2 regions of the Paenibacillus sp. F411 genome follow, and region 2 is predicted to be linked to the other one. Evidence: riboswitches for the same ligand, from Rfam matches in the RefSeq annotation. Region 2 holds a riboswitch; the other holds the start of a gene.
What was found. Region 2 has a riboswitch for ZMP and ZTP ahead of purT (formate-dependent phosphoribosylglycinamide formyltransferase). Riboswitches for the same ligand answer to the same signal wherever they lie in the genome.

Region 1 (8,030 bases), on a different contig from region 2:
GTGCCGCAGTGATGAACCGGCTCCTGAAGGCGGCGGGGCATCACATCATAGATGCCGACGCCTAATCAGCGGGACGCACTGTCCTCGTCCCCTCCCTAGCCTCCCGCGCCCACGATGCTTAACGCGCCCCCAGCGCCGCCTCGGCCCTGGCCTTCCCGCGCCCGCGATGCTCAACGCGCCCCCAGCGCCGCCCCGGTCCTGGCCTCCCGCGCCCGCGATGCTCAACGCGCCTACAGCACCGCCTCGGCCCGGGCCTTCCCGCGCCCGCGCGGAATGATTTCCTCCTTGTCCGCATATGGTGTACAAGACCATAGGACTTGGAGGAAAGCGCATGCTGGAGACATCTGTCCAGACCGGGCAGCTGGCCGCGATCTTGATGATGGCCGTGGCCCTGGGGCTGGATGCTTTTTCGCTGGGCATCGGAGTCGGCATGAAGGGGGTACGCCTTCGGCATGTTCTGGGCATCGGGCTCATGACGGCACTGTTTCATATGCTGATGCCTCTGCTGGGGCTCATCTTCGGCCGATATGTCGGCGCTCTGCTGGGCGAGATTACGGGGATTGCAGCGGGAGGGCTGCTCGTGCTGCTGGGCGGACATATGATCTGGAACTCCTTTCAACAGGGGGAATCCCGTCCCGTGAACCATACGACCCTGCTGGGGATGCTTCTATTTTCCTTGAGCGTCAGCATCGACTCCTTCTCGGTCGGAGTCTCCCTGGGGATGTTCAACAGCCACGCGGCATTGATCGTCAATGCCTTCGGTATTGTCGGCGGGCTGATGTCCATCTGCGGCCTGCTGCTGGGACGGAAGGCGGCAAGCCGTCTGGGGGAATACGGCGAGCTGGCAGGGGGCGCGATTTTGCTTCTGTTTGGCTTGATGTTTATCTTTTGATACAATAACCGCAGATCTTTACAGGCGACAGGAGGCGAGAAGCCGTGACTAATATTTTGTTTCTGTGCACAGGCAATACGTGCCGCAGCCCCATGGCAGAAGGCATGCTGCGCAAGCTGGCGGCCGGAAGGTCCATGAAGCTTGAGGTACGCTCTGCCGGGGTAGCTGCCGTGGAGGGCATGCCGATTTCGCGTCACGCCCAGGCGGTGCTGCGGGATCAGAGCATTGAGGGGGAATTCACCTCGAAGCCACTCAGCCGGGAGCTGGTAGCATGGGCAGATTTGATTCTGACACTGACTCAGTCCCACAAGCAGTTCGCGATTTCCCGGTTTCCGGAGGCAGCAGACAAGGTGCATACGCTGAAGGAATTTGCCGGAGCGGATGAGCAGGTCATGCAGGATCTGCAGGAGCTGGACCGGCTCTATGTATCGGCAGAGCTGGCCCGTTCGCTCGGGGGTGCCCAGTCCAGCCAGGAGCGGGAGCGCTTGATCGAGCTGCGCCAGCGGATTCCGAGCTTTGATATCTCGGATCCTTATGGCGGCTCGCTGGAGGACTATGAGGCGACGGCGGCCGAGATCCGGACCGCGCTGTTCCGCCTGCTGGACAAGCTGGAGGGAGAAGCGCGCTGAGGCTGGCTTTAGAGAGCCGGTTTTTTGCAGTCTTTCATCCTGCTGTTTATGAGAATGAGGGACGGCTGCACATCGACGTAAATGGTCCAAATGTCTCCCTTGCTTTTGGGGATGTTTTGATTTAAGATGAAGTGGAAAAAGTGAGATTCCGATGTAACTGGCGACGAAGTGGAGTAAACCACGATGGAGCATCGGAGACATACGGCCGGTCGCCTGGGCAAAGAGCATTTGTGCACGCTATGCGTGTGCAGACTGCTCTTTTTTCGTCTTTTGGCCAGACCATGGGTTATACTATAACTAGTATTTGAACCAGAGGATGAAATCAGGAGGAGGTTTTTCAATCATGAGAATCGCATTGGGCACGGATCACGCCGGTATACGCTTGAAGGAAGAGATGATCAAGGTCATTCAGGAGCTGGGGCATGAGGTCGAGGATTTAAGCTGCGGCTGTGAGACGTCTGTGGATTATCCGGATTATGCTCTGCCCGTCTGCGAGCGGGTCATCGCCGGTGAAGCTGACCGGGGCATTCTGATTTGCGGAACGGGGATCGGCATGAGCATTGCAGCGAACAAGGTGCCGGGCATCCGCTGCGCGTTGACCCATGATGTATTCTCCGCCAAAGCGACGCGGGAGCATAACGACAGCAATGTGCTGGCACTGGGCGAGCGTGTCGTGGGGCCGGGGCTGGCTGCGGAGATCGTAACGGCCTGGCTGACTACGGAATTCAGCCAAGGTGTGCGCCACATCGGGCGTGTAAGCAAGATTAAGGCCATTGAGGATCGGTATCTGAAAGCTTAAACCCTGGAGCCTGGAGCTTGTTGCTCTTCGGGGGAAGCCGAGGCTGCGGCCCTTCTAAGGATACGGTTCAACTTGGCATAAGAACACTTCCATACAATATACAGGCGGGAGGCGGTCCACTGGATGGAGCATGGGGCAGAAGTGAGAGACATGAGCTTGAAGGAGCAGACGGTGCAGGTGTTGAGAGAGCTGGCGGAAGCAGCCGGTCTCAGGTCGGGCAAGGTGCTGGTGGTCGGCACAAGCACGAGTGAAGCGGCGGGCCGGCGGATCGGCACAAGCGGCGCCCTGGACATCGCGGAGCAGCTGCTTCAAGGCATTCAAGAGGTGCAGCAGGAGCTGGGCTTTGATACGGTTTATCAGTGCTGCGAGCATCTGAACCGCGCGCTGGTTATGGAGCGGAAGGTGCTGGAGCGGCTGTCCTTGAATGAGGTTGCAGCGATTCCCGTCCCTAAAGCCGGCGGCTCGATGGCCGCGGCCGCTTACCGCAGCTTCCGGCAGCCGTGCCTGGCGGAGCATGTCGCGGCAGATGCGGGGCTCGATATTGGCGAGACGCTGATTGGCATGCATTTGAAGCATGTCGCGGTGCCCTTCCGCCCTTCGCGCCGCAGCATCGGCGAGGCGAGAGTAACCGCGGCATTTACCCGCCCGAAGCTGATCGGCGGCGAACGCGCCGTGTACAGGCTGGAGAACGAGAGCGGAGCCGGTTTTTGTGATTGATGACGTTATTTACCTTACTTTTATATAAATACTATGTAGATTCAGGGAGGAAATAATTATGATGGAACATTTGCGCAAGGCCGACCCGGCTGTACTGGAAGCCATGAATCTGGAGCTTTCCCGCCAGCGCAGCAACATTGAGCTGATTGCATCAGAGAACATTGTCAGCGAGGCTGTTATGGAAGCTATGGGCTCCGTGCTGACGAACAAATACGCGGAAGGCCTGCCGGGGAAGCGCTACTACGGCGGCTGTGAGCGTGTAGATATTGTTGAGGATCTGGCGCGTGACCGTGCGAAGGAGCTGTTCGGAGCAGATCATGCGAATGTACAGCCTCACTCCGGCGCACAAGCGAACATGGCCGTTTACCTGGCTGTGCTGAAGCCTGGAGATACCGTACTGGGTATGAACCTTGCTCATGGCGGACATCTGACGCACGGCAGCCCTGTGAACGCTTCGGGCCTGCTGTACAACTTCGTTGCCTATGGCGTACAGGAAGATAGCTTCCTCATCGACTATGATGAAGTCCGCAAAGCGGCGTTCAAGCACCGCCCTCGCCTGATTGTAGCCGGCGCGAGTGCATACCCGCGGATCATTGATTTCGAAAAAATGGCTTCCATCGCAAACGACGTCGGCGCGCTCTTCATGGTAGACATGGCGCACATCGCCGGCCTTGTTGCAGCCGGTCTGCATCCGAGCCCGGTTCCGCATGCGCATTTTGTAACGACAACTACGCACAAGACACTGCGCGGACCTCGCGGCGGCTTGATTCTGTGCAAGCAGCCATGGGCGACGGCTATTGACAAGGCTGTGTTCCCTGGCTCCCAGGGCGGTCCTTTGATGCACGTCATTGCTTCCAAGGCGGTGGCTTTCGGTGAAGCGCTGCAGCCTTCCTTCAAGGAATACTGCCAGCAGGTGGTGAACAACGCGAAGGTGCTGTGCGAAACGCTGATTGAGGAAGGCCTGAACATTGTATCCGGCGGCACTGACAATCACCTGATGCTGCTCGATACCCGCAATATGGACATCACTGGCAAGGACGCGGAAAAAGTGCTCGACTCCATCGGCATCACGGTGAACAAGAACGCCATTCCGTTTGACCCGACATCTCCGTTTGTTACCAGCGGCATCCGGCTTGGTACGCCGGCAGTCACCTCCCGCGGCATGGACGAAGCTGCAATGAAGACGATCGGCAAGGTCATTGCCATGACACTTCGCCAGCCGAAGGACGAGGAGAATCTTGCGAAGGCCGCCCGTATGGTGGCTGAGCTGACGGACCAATACCCGCTGTATCCTGAAATGAAATACTAATCCTTTATCGACTGCTATTACCAAGGCCCCGTCAGGTATGACGGGGTTTCTTGCATATTCTTTACAGAGCGGGAAACGCCGCTTCTACAGGTGGAAAACATTCATCGGTCTTGCAGGTGTAAAATCACATCCGGGAGTGATATAATAGACAAGATTTATGGAGCCACAATCCTGCTTGCAGCCCATATTGAAGAATATATAAGAACATATACGTAACCAACCGGAGGGACCTGACATGGGAAAATTGGTGATTTGTGATCACCCTTTAATTCAACACAAACTAACTTTTATACGCGATAAGCAGACCAACACGAAGGATTTTCGGGAGCTGGTGGATGAGGTCGCTACCTTAATGGCGTATGAAATTACACGCAATATTTCATTGGAGTCCATTGCTGTAACGACACCGGTGGCGCAGACGGAGGGCAAGGTCATTTCCGGCCGCATGCTGGGGCTCATCCCGATTCTTCGCGCCGGGCTGGGGATGCTGGATGGCGTCGTTAAGCTGCTGCCGGCGGCGAAGGTCGGACATGTCGGCTTGTTCCGGGATCCGGAAACGCTGCAGCCGGTCGAATATTATACCAAGCTGCCAACCGATGTGACCGAGCGCGAGCTGATCGTGATCGATCCCATGCTGGCTACCGGCGGCTCGGCGATTGCGGCCATTGATGTGCTGAAGAAGCGCGGCTGCACACAGATCAAGATGATGAACCTGGTTGCCGCGCCGGAGGGCGTGAAGGCTGTGCATGATGCTCATCCGGATGTCGATATTTATGTAGCGGCGCTGGACGAGGGTCTGGATGATCACGGGTACATTGTGCCTGGCCTTGGCGATGCCGGTGACCGGCTGTACGGCACGAAGTAGCCGCCGCAAGCCGAGATATAAACGCTGTGATGCTTTGATCCATGCTTTCGCATGGAAGGTCTTTGCTGTATAGCGGGAGAAGAGGAGTTAGTCCAACATGTCCAAAATTAAAGTGATGACGATCTTCGGCGTCCGGCCGGAGGCGATCAAAATGGCGCCGCTCATTCTGGAGCTTCAGCGCCATCCCGAGCACATTGAATCTGTGGTCTGCGTGACCGCGCAGCACCGCCAGATGCTTGATCAAGTGCTGGACGTATTCGGCATCGTGCCGGATTATGATCTGAATGTAATGAAGGACCGCCAGACGCTGAATGAAATTACGGTTCGCGTGCTGGAGGGGCTGGAGCCCGTGCTGCGCGAAGCGAAGCCGGACATTGTGCTCGTTCACGGCGACACGCTGACGACCTTCCTCGCCAGCTATGCGGCTTTTCTTCAGAAGATCCAGGTGGGCCATGTTGAAGCCGGTCTTCGAACATGGAACAAGCTTTCTCCGTATCCGGAGGAGATGAACCGCCAGCTGACCGGGGTGCTGGCTGATATTCATTTTGCGCCAACCGATCTGTCTGCGGGCAATTTGAGAAGCGAGAACAAGAATGAAGACTCGATCTATGTGACAGGCAACACCATTACCGATGTGTTCCGTTATACCGTGAAGCCGGATTATACCCACCCGATGCTGGACTGGGCCAAAGGCAAACGGCTGATTCTGATGACCGCCCACCGGCGGGAGTCGCAGGGGGAGCCGCATCGTAATGTGTTCCGCGCTGTGAAGCGGATTGCGGATGAGTTTGAGGACGTTGCGATCGTGTATCCTGTTCATCCCAGCCCTGCGGTGCTGGAGCCGGCTCATGAGATTCTGGGAGGCCATCCCCGCATCCGTCTGATCGATCCGATGGATGTGGTGGACTTCCACAATTTCTACCCGCACACCCACCTGATCCTGACGGATTCCGGCGGACTTCAGGAGGAGGCGCCTTCTTACGGCGTGCCCGTGCTGGTGCTTCGGGATACGACGGAGCGGCCGGAAGGCGTTGAAGCAGGGACGCTGTCGCTCGCCGGAACCCACGAGCAAGAGGTTTATGAGAAGACGCGCAGCCTGCTTACGGATCAGGATCTGTATGAGTCCATGAGCAAAGCCGCGAATCCGTATGGGGATGGACAAGCCTCGGAGCGGATCGTGAATGCGATTTTGCATCATTTTGGCGTGCAGAGCGAGCGTCCGTCGGAGTTTCACAGAATGTTCACAAACCGTTAAAAAAATATAAGCTGCAGTACAGCAGCGCAGTATACAGTTGAACTGTACGGTTGACGCGGCGTTTCGGGATTTTAAATACCCTGAAACGCCCGTTTTATAAGGAAAATCAGTCAAAGTGATTCATTGACAAACTCTTCTGTTATTCAGTAAAATGAGTTGGGATTAGAGAGGTACTATGAAAAATCCGAACAGTCAAGATAACCCTTGGATGATTGCGCTTTATCTCGGCGGATCCGGCGGACTGCTGGCAGCCTACATCGTAATTGGTTTTTTTGCAGGAAGGTGGGTCATGGAATGGATGGACGGGCCTAGGTACTGGCTGGCCATTGGAACCTTGACCGGACTCGCTTTGGGGATTTTGAATATATCTCTTCTCATTAAAAAGTTTCTGGGGGCACAACGTGAATGATCTGACATCCATTGTGGGCGCCGTGACGAGGATTTCCTATCTCATTATGGCAGCGCTGTTTCTGGGATGGGCTGTATATCCGGAATTTCGGCCAGAGTTTGCCGGAGGGATTCTGGGCATGACAGCAGGGCTGTTTAACTTTCGCTTCCTTTCCCTGAAGGTGCGGCAGGTGGCCCAAATGGCGGTCGACAACCATGACAAGCGGCTCAGCTTCGGCTTCATTACCCGCCTGTGCATCGGTGTGCTGATCGCAGCTGTGGCCATCAAGCTGGAGCAGGTATCATTGGGTGCGGCTGTCGCCGGTTTGTTCATCCCCCAGGTGTTGACGATTCCTGTCAGCATTGTGTTCAGTTTGAGAAACAACCAATGACCAACGCTAACTTGGAAAGGGGTGAAAACTAATACATGCATGATTCACCGGTTATTATTCTCGGCGGGCTACATATTGACTTGTCAGCGGTTCTGATGCTCCTGGTCACCTGCGTGGTGGTCTTTGCACTCGTGATGCTGTCTGTCCGTAATCTGTCTGTCGAAAACCCTTCCAAACTGCAAAACTTCATGGAATGGGTAGTAGAATTTGTGCAGGGCATCGTCGCTAGTGCAATGGACCTGAATAAGGGAAGGCAGTACATATCGCTCGGCCTGACTCTGATTTTGTTCATTTTTGTAGCGAACCTTCTGGGCTTGCCGTTCTCCGTCATTACAGATCTTCCAGCCAATTTCACTGTGTTTGGACACGTGATCGAGGCGACGAAGGATCTCAAGCCGGATTACTATGCACACGTTCTGTGGTGGAAATCGCCAACGGCTGACATCTCGGTTACCGCAGGTCTGGCCATCGTCGTTTTCATCTTGATGAACTACCTGGGATTGAAGCTGAACCGCAAGCATTACCTGAAGCACTACATCGAGCCGTTTCCAATCTTCCTGCCGCTCAACATTGTTGAGAACCTGGCAAAGCCTATCGCTTTGTCGATCCGGCTGTACGCAAACATTTTTGCAGGTGAGGTATTGATTACGGTTATTCTGAAGACAGGCTTCTACGGCATTCCGTTTATGGCGGCATGGCAGGGCTTCAGTATCTTTGTCGGCGCGCTGCAGGCGTTTATCTTTACCATCCTGACGATGGTGTACATCTCGCAGGCTTCGATTCAC
Region 2 (8,030 bases):
ATTTCTTAGCAGGCATGGGGGTAAAGAGCAGGTTGACGGGAAGGTTGCTTCCCGGAGCAGCAGTTAACATGATCTCAACACTTTGCTCGTAGTCGCCAGTACGGTACAAAACAGCCTGCTCATTTGGAGCGCTGACTTGTCCATTCGAATAAATGGCGGTGATTAACCCATTGACCATAGCATATCCCGAATACTTTCCGCCGCGGGGATTGAATGAGATCAACGTATTAGGTGCCACTCGTTCCAGACGAATCTTGTAAAGAACTCCAAAATTGCCTGCGTTGGAGGTAGGACTGTTGTACATAGGATCGGTGCCCATTAAATTCGGATCGTCTCCATCATCTCCCAGCAGCAAACGCTCTGGCTTGGCGCCCACTTCTTCGAAATGTTGAATGATTCGGGTCGAGTTCGGGTACGTTCCGCGATTATGCACGCCGTCTTTATCAAGCAGTGGAAGCTCCTTCCACACCTTCAGCGGTTCAGCCTTCTCATCAATCATGATGACGTCAAACTGAATCGGAAGGTCACTGTAAAGATCTGCAAAGAGCGAAATAACATCACCCTGCTTCATCCGCGTCTGGCTAAGCTCGGTCATGACCAGTCGGCTTTCCCCTGGCGCCAGCGTGATCGCAGACTGCTTGGAGCCATTCTGCATCGATTCAAAGTAGTACAATACAGATTTCTTCCCGGCTGCCGTGGCAATATAGGTCGGTCCGGCAAAGCCCAGATTTTCTGTGTTTATCACAGCTGGAGATGCATTATTGTTCGTAGCAACCACATACATTTTGACATTTTTATTTACGTTGTTTACATGATGAATCATGAAACGCATGTCCCCGGAGGCCGTCTCGCGATAGACATTGCCGAGCTCATTCACGGTTTCGGGGCTGTTGCTGCGGATCAAGGTGCTTGGCTCGTCCAAATACTTATAGAGAATTCGGTCACGGCCTGTCACTTCAGATCCATTAAACGTAAACTTCTCTCCGGCCGGAATAAACAGCTTATTGAAATCATCCTCTGCATACAGCGTTTCACCTGTAATGTTGATGATTCGGGTCGCCGTTGTGCTTACCCCTTGCTGGTCAGTCACGGTCAGATTAATCGTCTTGGGGCCCGGTGTGAAAAAAGCATACGCATTATTGTCCCATTGCACAGACTTGATGCCTTCATCATCGTAGCTCTGGTCAGTGTATGTAATCCACTCGCCCATTTTATATTCTGCTTTATCGGTTGTAAATGCGGCCACTGGAGGCTGATTCGGCTTCAGAACCTTTACCGTCTGAGTGGCTGGTTCACTCCAGGCTCCACTGGCATCCTGAACATAATACGTTACCACGTAATCTCCAGGCTGGCTAAACACGTCCTGCCGCCCCTCCCAGCGCTCATTCACGATCGGAAGCCCTGTAGGAGACGTGGCTTGCGTGCTGTAGGTTACTAGCGTCTCACCCGCATAAATCTCCTTCGGTCCTATTGTAAATGCTGCTACAGGCTTCTGCTCCAGATTCATAATGATGCGCTTGCCAATGTTATCCACTTGGTACTTCAGATTGAGCGCTTGTGTTATGGACGTCAGCGGAACCATGAAGGTTCCTTTGGTCTGATACGATGCCCCTTTCATTGACTTTACAACATCATTCACCGTGTAGCTGGCGCTGTCTGTCTTGAAGCGCAGCTCGGTATCCCCCTTCAGAATCACGGTTTCCTTCGTCTTGGCTTCATAGCGGAGCTTGAAACCAACACGGTCAACCAGCGTCCGGATCGGAACATAAGAAATACCTTTATTGACCAGCAATGGCTGCGGCGCTTGATACACCTGTCCGCCTAGCTCAAGCTTTGTACTATTATAATAAAAAATGAGTTCGTTCATGGACACCGGCGTTGGCGCTGGCTCCGATTCCAGACTGTTTCCAGCCCCTTCTTCTGCTTCTTCTGTACCTTGCCCTGGTACAACGTCCTTGTCCGCTTCTACTTTTTCCACTTCTCCTTGAATAACTTCTAGCTGTCCGTTCTTCTCACTTTGCGGTGCTTCATAGACTTCGCCGGTCACTGTGCCGGGTACGGGTCCCGTACTTACAGACTCAGCTCCTGCAGGAAGAACTGCAGCAGCCTGTACGACGACCAGCAAAGCGAATATCGTTAACTTTTTCAAATTCATACCTGTGCTCCCTTAAGTTTCTCGTTTTATTTTTCCAGCTCCCTAGTATTAAACGCACACTTTGGTAAAAAGTTCTTGTCTAAATGGTTAAAACCTCGCCACAGATCTTTATTTTCTACGAACAAAGAAGATTAAAGCCATACTTATGACAGTCTGAAGCCCCCAGAAAAGAATCGCAAGCAGGATCGTCATCGACATTTGGAACCAATGCTGAATCATTAATCCTCCCAACCATCCACCAAGCATACCTAACGCGCCGTACACGAATAGGGATACAATAATTGTGATGAAATGCCTTTGTTTTTGACGTAAGGTATGAAGAATTCTCGCAATGGTCATATCTGCTAGAAGCGATAATGGCAGAAGGAATAATAGAGTGAACGGAAGAAAGAAGACGTAACCGGCTGCAAATATATAACCGGTGGATGAGCTAACCTCATGACTTGGCTGGATCTCAAAGGATCTTTGAAGCGTAAAGAAGAACGAGACCATGGCCGGTGTCAAAAAAGCCGCAAGCACTTTACCAAAAGCATTCAATGTGTACCTCATAACCCCACTCCTTTTGTCCCTGATCATTGTGCAAGCCGTAATTTGTAGGAATGGAAACAATATACCATAGATTCTCCGTGTTGTGAATTAAATCACTTGATGAAGGTATGAAATACCTGAAGGGGTTTATCAACAAAACAAGCGTGCTGCCTCATGATGAGATCGCACGCTTGTTTGGCTTTATCATTCAGAAGGTACAATTTGCATAGCATCCAAGGCCTGCTTGGCGTGAGTTCTGGCCTGCTCTACACTGTCCGCTGCAGACAATGCGACCGCCATCCGGCGACCGATCTTGGTCACCGGCTTACCGAAGATCCGAACCTGGGTACGAGGGACAGCAAGGGCCTTCTCGACGCCAGTCACTTCATAGTTCTCCAGCTCGGCCGCAGCCTTCAGCGGCCGACTGGCGCCAGGCGTAATCAGCTCAATCTCAGGGATCGGGTAGCCCAGAATCGCCCGGACATGAAGTGCAAACTCTGATAGATTCTGGGTAACCAGGGTCACAAGTCCAGTATCATGAGGCCGTGGGGAAACTTCACTGAAGTAAACCCGGTCCTTGGCTAGAAACAGCTCGACCCCAAATAAGCCGTAACCGCCAAGCTCATCAGTGATAGCCTGAGCAATTCTTTTGGCCTCGGCAAGCTGGTCTTCACTCATGGCATGAGGCTGCCAGGATTCAATATAATCGCCGCTTTCCTGAATATGTCCAATTGGTGGACAGAAGCTGGTTCCACTGACCGAGCGAACGGTTAACAGTGTAATCTCAGATTCAAACGGGATAAATTCCTCAATAATGACTCTTCCGTTCTGCACACGGCCGCCTTCCATCGCCATATTCCAGCAGGACTGAATGTCTTCTTCACGGCGGCATACACTTTGTCCTTTACCTGAAGAGCTCATGAGCGGCTTGATCACGCAAGGATAGCCGGTTGACTTGACCGCAGCATCGAATTCTTCGTATGTGTCGGCAAACTGATACCCTGCCGTAGGCAGACCCAGCTTCTCGGCAGCCAGACGCCGAATGCCTTCACGGTCCATGGTCAGCCTTGCTGCACGCGCCGTCGGAATCACGCGGTGTCCTTCCGCCTCCAGCTTTTCCAGCTCGTGGGTGGCCAGGGCCTCAATCTCCGGAACGATCAAATCCGGCTTCTCTTCCTCAATGATCTGACGCAGCCGGGACGCATCCATCATATCAATCACATAGTGCCGATGAGCCACCTGCATGGCAGGTGCATGGCCATAACGGTCTACCGCCACCGTCTCAATACCTAAACGCTGTGCCTCCAGAATAACCTCTTTGCCCAGCTCCCCAGAGCCAAGCAGCATCATTTTGCGGGTCTTTAACATGGTAATCTCCTCGCTTTGTCGAAATGATCCGGCAGAACCGAAATTACAAAAAAGAGGCAAGGAGAAAGACACTCCTTACCTCTGCCCAGGCGTACGGCGATATCCACGATGATGCTCCCCCATGGTTTCCCATGCTACGCCAGTTACATCTCCGTGCTGAATTATAGTTCTATCATACGTATTTTAGAGTCATCCCGCAACTATTAAGGCAACTGACTCCTATTCTTTGTATAATTGTTCTACACAAAAAGTGAGTTCATGATTACTCCTCGTCATACTCCACGTTGTGGTATACCTGCTGCACATCCTCCAGATCCTCAAGCGCATCGATCAGCTTCTCGAATTGTGGAATGGAATCCTCGGGCAGGCTGACATAGGTTTGAGGCAGCATGCTCAATTCAGCAACCGTGAATTCAGTAACACCGGCTTGCTTCAGCGCCTCCTGGACCTCGTGATACTGATCCGGCTCTGCGTAAATAATGACGACATCATCCTCTTCCACGATGTCACGCACTTCGATGTCGGCCTCCATCATAAGCTCGAACACCTCATCCAGCGATTTACCGGTCATACCAAACACGGCCGTGGAGTCGAACATATAAGCTACCGATCCGCTGACGCCCATATTGCCGCCATTCTTGTTAAATGCAGAGCGGACATCTGATGCCGTCCGGTTCACGTTATTCGTCAGCGTATCGACAATGACCATAGCGCCGTTGGGACCGAAGCCCTCATAACGAAGCTCTGTGTACGTTTCTTCGCCGCTGCCCTTTGCTTTATCCAATGCCCGATCAATAATGGCTTTAGGCACGTTATAGGTTTTGGCCCGCTCCAGAACGACCTTCAGCGCTCGGTTCGACTCCGGGTCCGGCTCACCCTTCTTTGCAGCCACATAAATTTCTACGCCGAATTTCGCATAAATCCGGCTCGTATTTGCATCCTTGGAGGCTTTCTTTTCCTTAATATTATTCCATTTGCGACCCATACCGCTCCCGCTTTCTCTATGAATTTAAATCTGTTAGATTACCCTTCAAAAGGGTAGGTCCAAAAGCTTTCCACACCAAATCGCAGAACCATATCTTCTCGGGACAGCTTCTTGTCGCCCACGAGCTCCGGGGCTTGAAACTGCGAACGATGTGCTGTAATCGATTGGATCTTCTGATCTATATATTCCTCAACATCCTGATATACATCAGGCTCTCCAATGTAATCCCGACAGCCGTTGGAGAATGCAAGGCAATGCACCTCGGGGCGCTCATCCTTCGGCAGTCTCTGAATCGTCCGGATAACAGAAGCCCCTGTAGAATCATGATCCGGATGAACGCTGTATCCGGGATAGAAGGTAATCACCAGCGATGGCTTTACCTCATCCAGAAGCTTCTTCATTTCACCGTCGATCACTTCCGGCTCTTCAAATTCCACCATCTTGTCATGGAAGCCCAGCATTCTTACATCCTGTATTCCGATCGCCTTGCAGGATTCCTCCAGCTCCAGCTTACGAATGGCCGGAAGCGTAATCCGATTGGCAAAGGGAGGCACCCCCATGTTCCGGCCCATTTCGCCAAGCGTAAGACAGGCATAGGTGACCTGCCAGCCCTCGTGAATCAGCTTCGCCAATGTCCCGGAAGTGCCGAAGGCTTCATCGTCCGGGTGCGGAAATACAACCAGGACCCTTTTTGTCATCATGTCGTTCATCTCCTGTTCCTTAAAAAGGCTCCTGGCTGAGCTGCAATGCAACGACCAGTTTGCCCTGACTATCATGGCCTGCCAAAATCAGGCGTTCTGTATCGCTCTCCTCAAAGTGCGTGAGTCCTTCCGCGTAAACCCAGCCCTCTTCGGTCTTCAAGCCAACCCGGTAGGGTCCTGCTCCAGAAATTTTTCCACTGGAATAGCACACCTTGGCATTGGTTATAAAATTAGCCGCAGGATGTCGGGAGCTGTCCACATGCGCAGCATATGCACCTGTAGTCAGCTCCAGATGGACGTAAAGCTCCTGATCCTGCAGCTTGTTCAGCATCTGCTGTACTTCTGATAAATTAATAAGCTCCATGGTACCCTCCGGCTCAAGTAAGTTAGTTCATGTTCAAGTGCGAATATGACTATTCTATCACATTTAAGCCGAGATGAAAAAAGGTTCAGGACGCCTCCTTGGAATGACTAAATGGCCGGCATGACGTTACCGCCGCAGACGGGTATGTACGCGCCTGTCGTAAAAGAAGCCAGATCTGATGCAAGAAAAGCCACCATATTGGCAATTTCCTGATCCGTACCCCGGCGCCGCAGGGGAACCTGCTGCTCATAAGAGGCGTTATGCTCTGTCCCTTGATCCCGATCCCGGTCACTGACCGTCCATCCCGGGGCGACCTGATTGACCGTAATCCCCTGCTCCCCGACCTCCTTCGCCAGTACGCGATAGACGCCGTCCATCCCTCTTTTTCCAGCGGTGTACGCTGATTGGTTCGGGAAATTCTGCATGGAGCATTCCGTATTGATCCCGATAAACCTTCCGTAACCTCTCTCGGCCATGGAAGGAACAAAGGCTTTGGCAAGATAAACGCTCTGCATCACACAGCTGTCGAACTGACTCTGATAATCACGGGGATCCTGCTCTAGAACCGAGGTCCAGGCGTACTGCTCGACAGCATTGGCAACCGTAATATCTGGAAGCCTGCCCAGACTGGCTTGAATCTGCTCCTTCATCTGCATCACGGATTCCTGGCTCGTCATATCTCCTTGAACGATCATTGCTTTTCTTCCGGTCTGCAGAACCTCCTGAAGCAGCTGATTCGCTTTCTCCGCATTACTCCGGTAATGAATGACGATATCAGCTCCGCACTCCGCGAGTGTAGAAATCATTACCCGACCGAGCTGGCCCGTACCCCCAGTGACCAGAGCCATTTTCCCTGTCAAATCAATACGCATATTTCCCTCTCCCTTACATGTGAAATAGAATGCCGCCGTGCTAGCTTTTTAAGCCCCATGGCGCTTTAACCAGGTGTATACATCCCACAGATGCTTGATCGCAGTAAGCACTAACAGGCTGAAAAAAATCCAGGCCGCGGCAAACGCCACCGAAGAAAACAGCATCATCACGGTAAAAAAAGCAAAGGATTCCGTCCGCTCCAAGATCCCGGGGTTATAATGAAACCCTTTTATGCCTGAATTCTCAATCACATTTCCTGTCACCAAAAAGGTTGTCACCACGACCAGTATTCCAGCCAGGCTCAAAATTAACGGTGCATTTGCACCGGGATACGCTAGAACCAGGGCGGACATCATAGCCCCTTCAACGATACGATCAAACACAATATCCAGCACATTGCCCCATTTGGAGGGCTTGGTCATGCGTGCAATGGTTCCATCCACAGCATCCAGATAGCCGGAAAGCCATAACATCACAACAGCGGCAGCCGGATAGCCAGCCAGGAACACCGCAGCACTCCCCACTCCGAGCGTCATTGCGATCCAGCTGACCGCATTCGCCGACAGGCCGGCTTTGTGAAGGACGATGGCGCCCCGATGGATGATCGGCTGAACGGTATTTCTAGCATAAGAGTCCAGCATTTTCTCCCCTCCTTCTTACATGGGAAAGCACCACAGCTCATCCCGATTGTATTGAATGCCTAACCGCTGACCGGGAACATGCTGCACCAGTCCGGGCAGCTTCATCACCAGGTGCTCGTCTTGAGCCTCCAGCTCCAGCAGCGTATGATCTCCCCGAAAAGAAACACGCCGCACCTCTCCCTGCACCGGAGATGAAGAATCCAGAATCAGCCATTCGGATCTTAATGCAGCCTGAACCGGTCCATCACGTAATGAAGCCAGTGAGGGATGAAGCGGCAGCTCTCCAAACAGGGTACGCACCCGGCTTCCCAGCTTGATCCCTCTCAGCCTGTTGTCCATCCCCATAAATGCCGCTGCCCACGGGCTTGCCGGACGATAGTACAGATCCTCCAAGGTCCCGTACTGCTCTCGCTTC

Region 1: linked by a shared signal. The riboswitch ahead of rpiB (ribose 5-phosphate isomerase B) and the one ahead of purT (formate-dependent phosphoribosylglycinamide formyltransferase) in region 2 are both predicted to bind ZMP and ZTP.

The regions. Positions count from the first base shown of each region.
Region 1 covers NZ_JAGFIP010000010.1:154,031-162,060, forward strand. The annotation lists gene JJQ72_RS12260 (L-threonylcarbamoyladenylate synthase) at 1-65, shown strand, start outside; gene JJQ72_RS12265 (manganese efflux pump MntP) at 332-892, shown strand; gene JJQ72_RS12270 (low molecular weight protein arginine phosphatase) at 937-1,521, shown strand; ZMP/ZTP riboswitch at 1,665-1,747, shown strand; gene rpiB (ribose 5-phosphate isomerase B) at 1,865-2,320, shown strand; gene JJQ72_RS12280 (TIGR01440 family protein) at 2,444-3,037, shown strand; gene glyA (serine hydroxymethyltransferase) at 3,096-4,346, shown strand; gene upp (uracil phosphoribosyltransferase) at 4,582-5,211, shown strand; gene wecB (non-hydrolyzing UDP-N-acetylglucosamine 2-epimerase) at 5,309-6,466, shown strand; gene JJQ72_RS12300 (AtpZ/AtpI family protein) at 6,642-6,875, shown strand; gene JJQ72_RS12305 (ATP synthase subunit I) at 6,868-7,245, shown strand; gene atpB (F0F1 ATP synthase subunit A) at 7,281-8,030, shown strand, end outside.
Region 2 covers NZ_JAGFIP010000002.1:13,426-21,455, reverse strand. The annotation lists gene JJQ72_RS02510 (stalk domain-containing protein) at 1-2,155, opposite strand, end outside; gene JJQ72_RS02505 (hypothetical protein) at 2,264-2,704, opposite strand; gene purT (formate-dependent phosphoribosylglycinamide formyltransferase) at 2,888-4,051, opposite strand; ZMP/ZTP riboswitch at 4,128-4,208, opposite strand; gene JJQ72_RS02495 (YebC/PmpR family DNA-binding transcriptional regulator) at 4,314-5,036, opposite strand; gene bshB2 (bacillithiol biosynthesis deacetylase BshB2) at 5,075-5,734, opposite strand; gene JJQ72_RS02485 (YojF family protein) at 5,757-6,101, opposite strand; gene JJQ72_RS02480 (SDR family NAD(P)-dependent oxidoreductase) at 6,209-6,973, opposite strand; gene JJQ72_RS02475 (CDP-alcohol phosphatidyltransferase family protein) at 7,022-7,615, opposite strand; gene JJQ72_RS02470 (ABC transporter ATP-binding protein) at 7,631-8,030, opposite strand, start outside.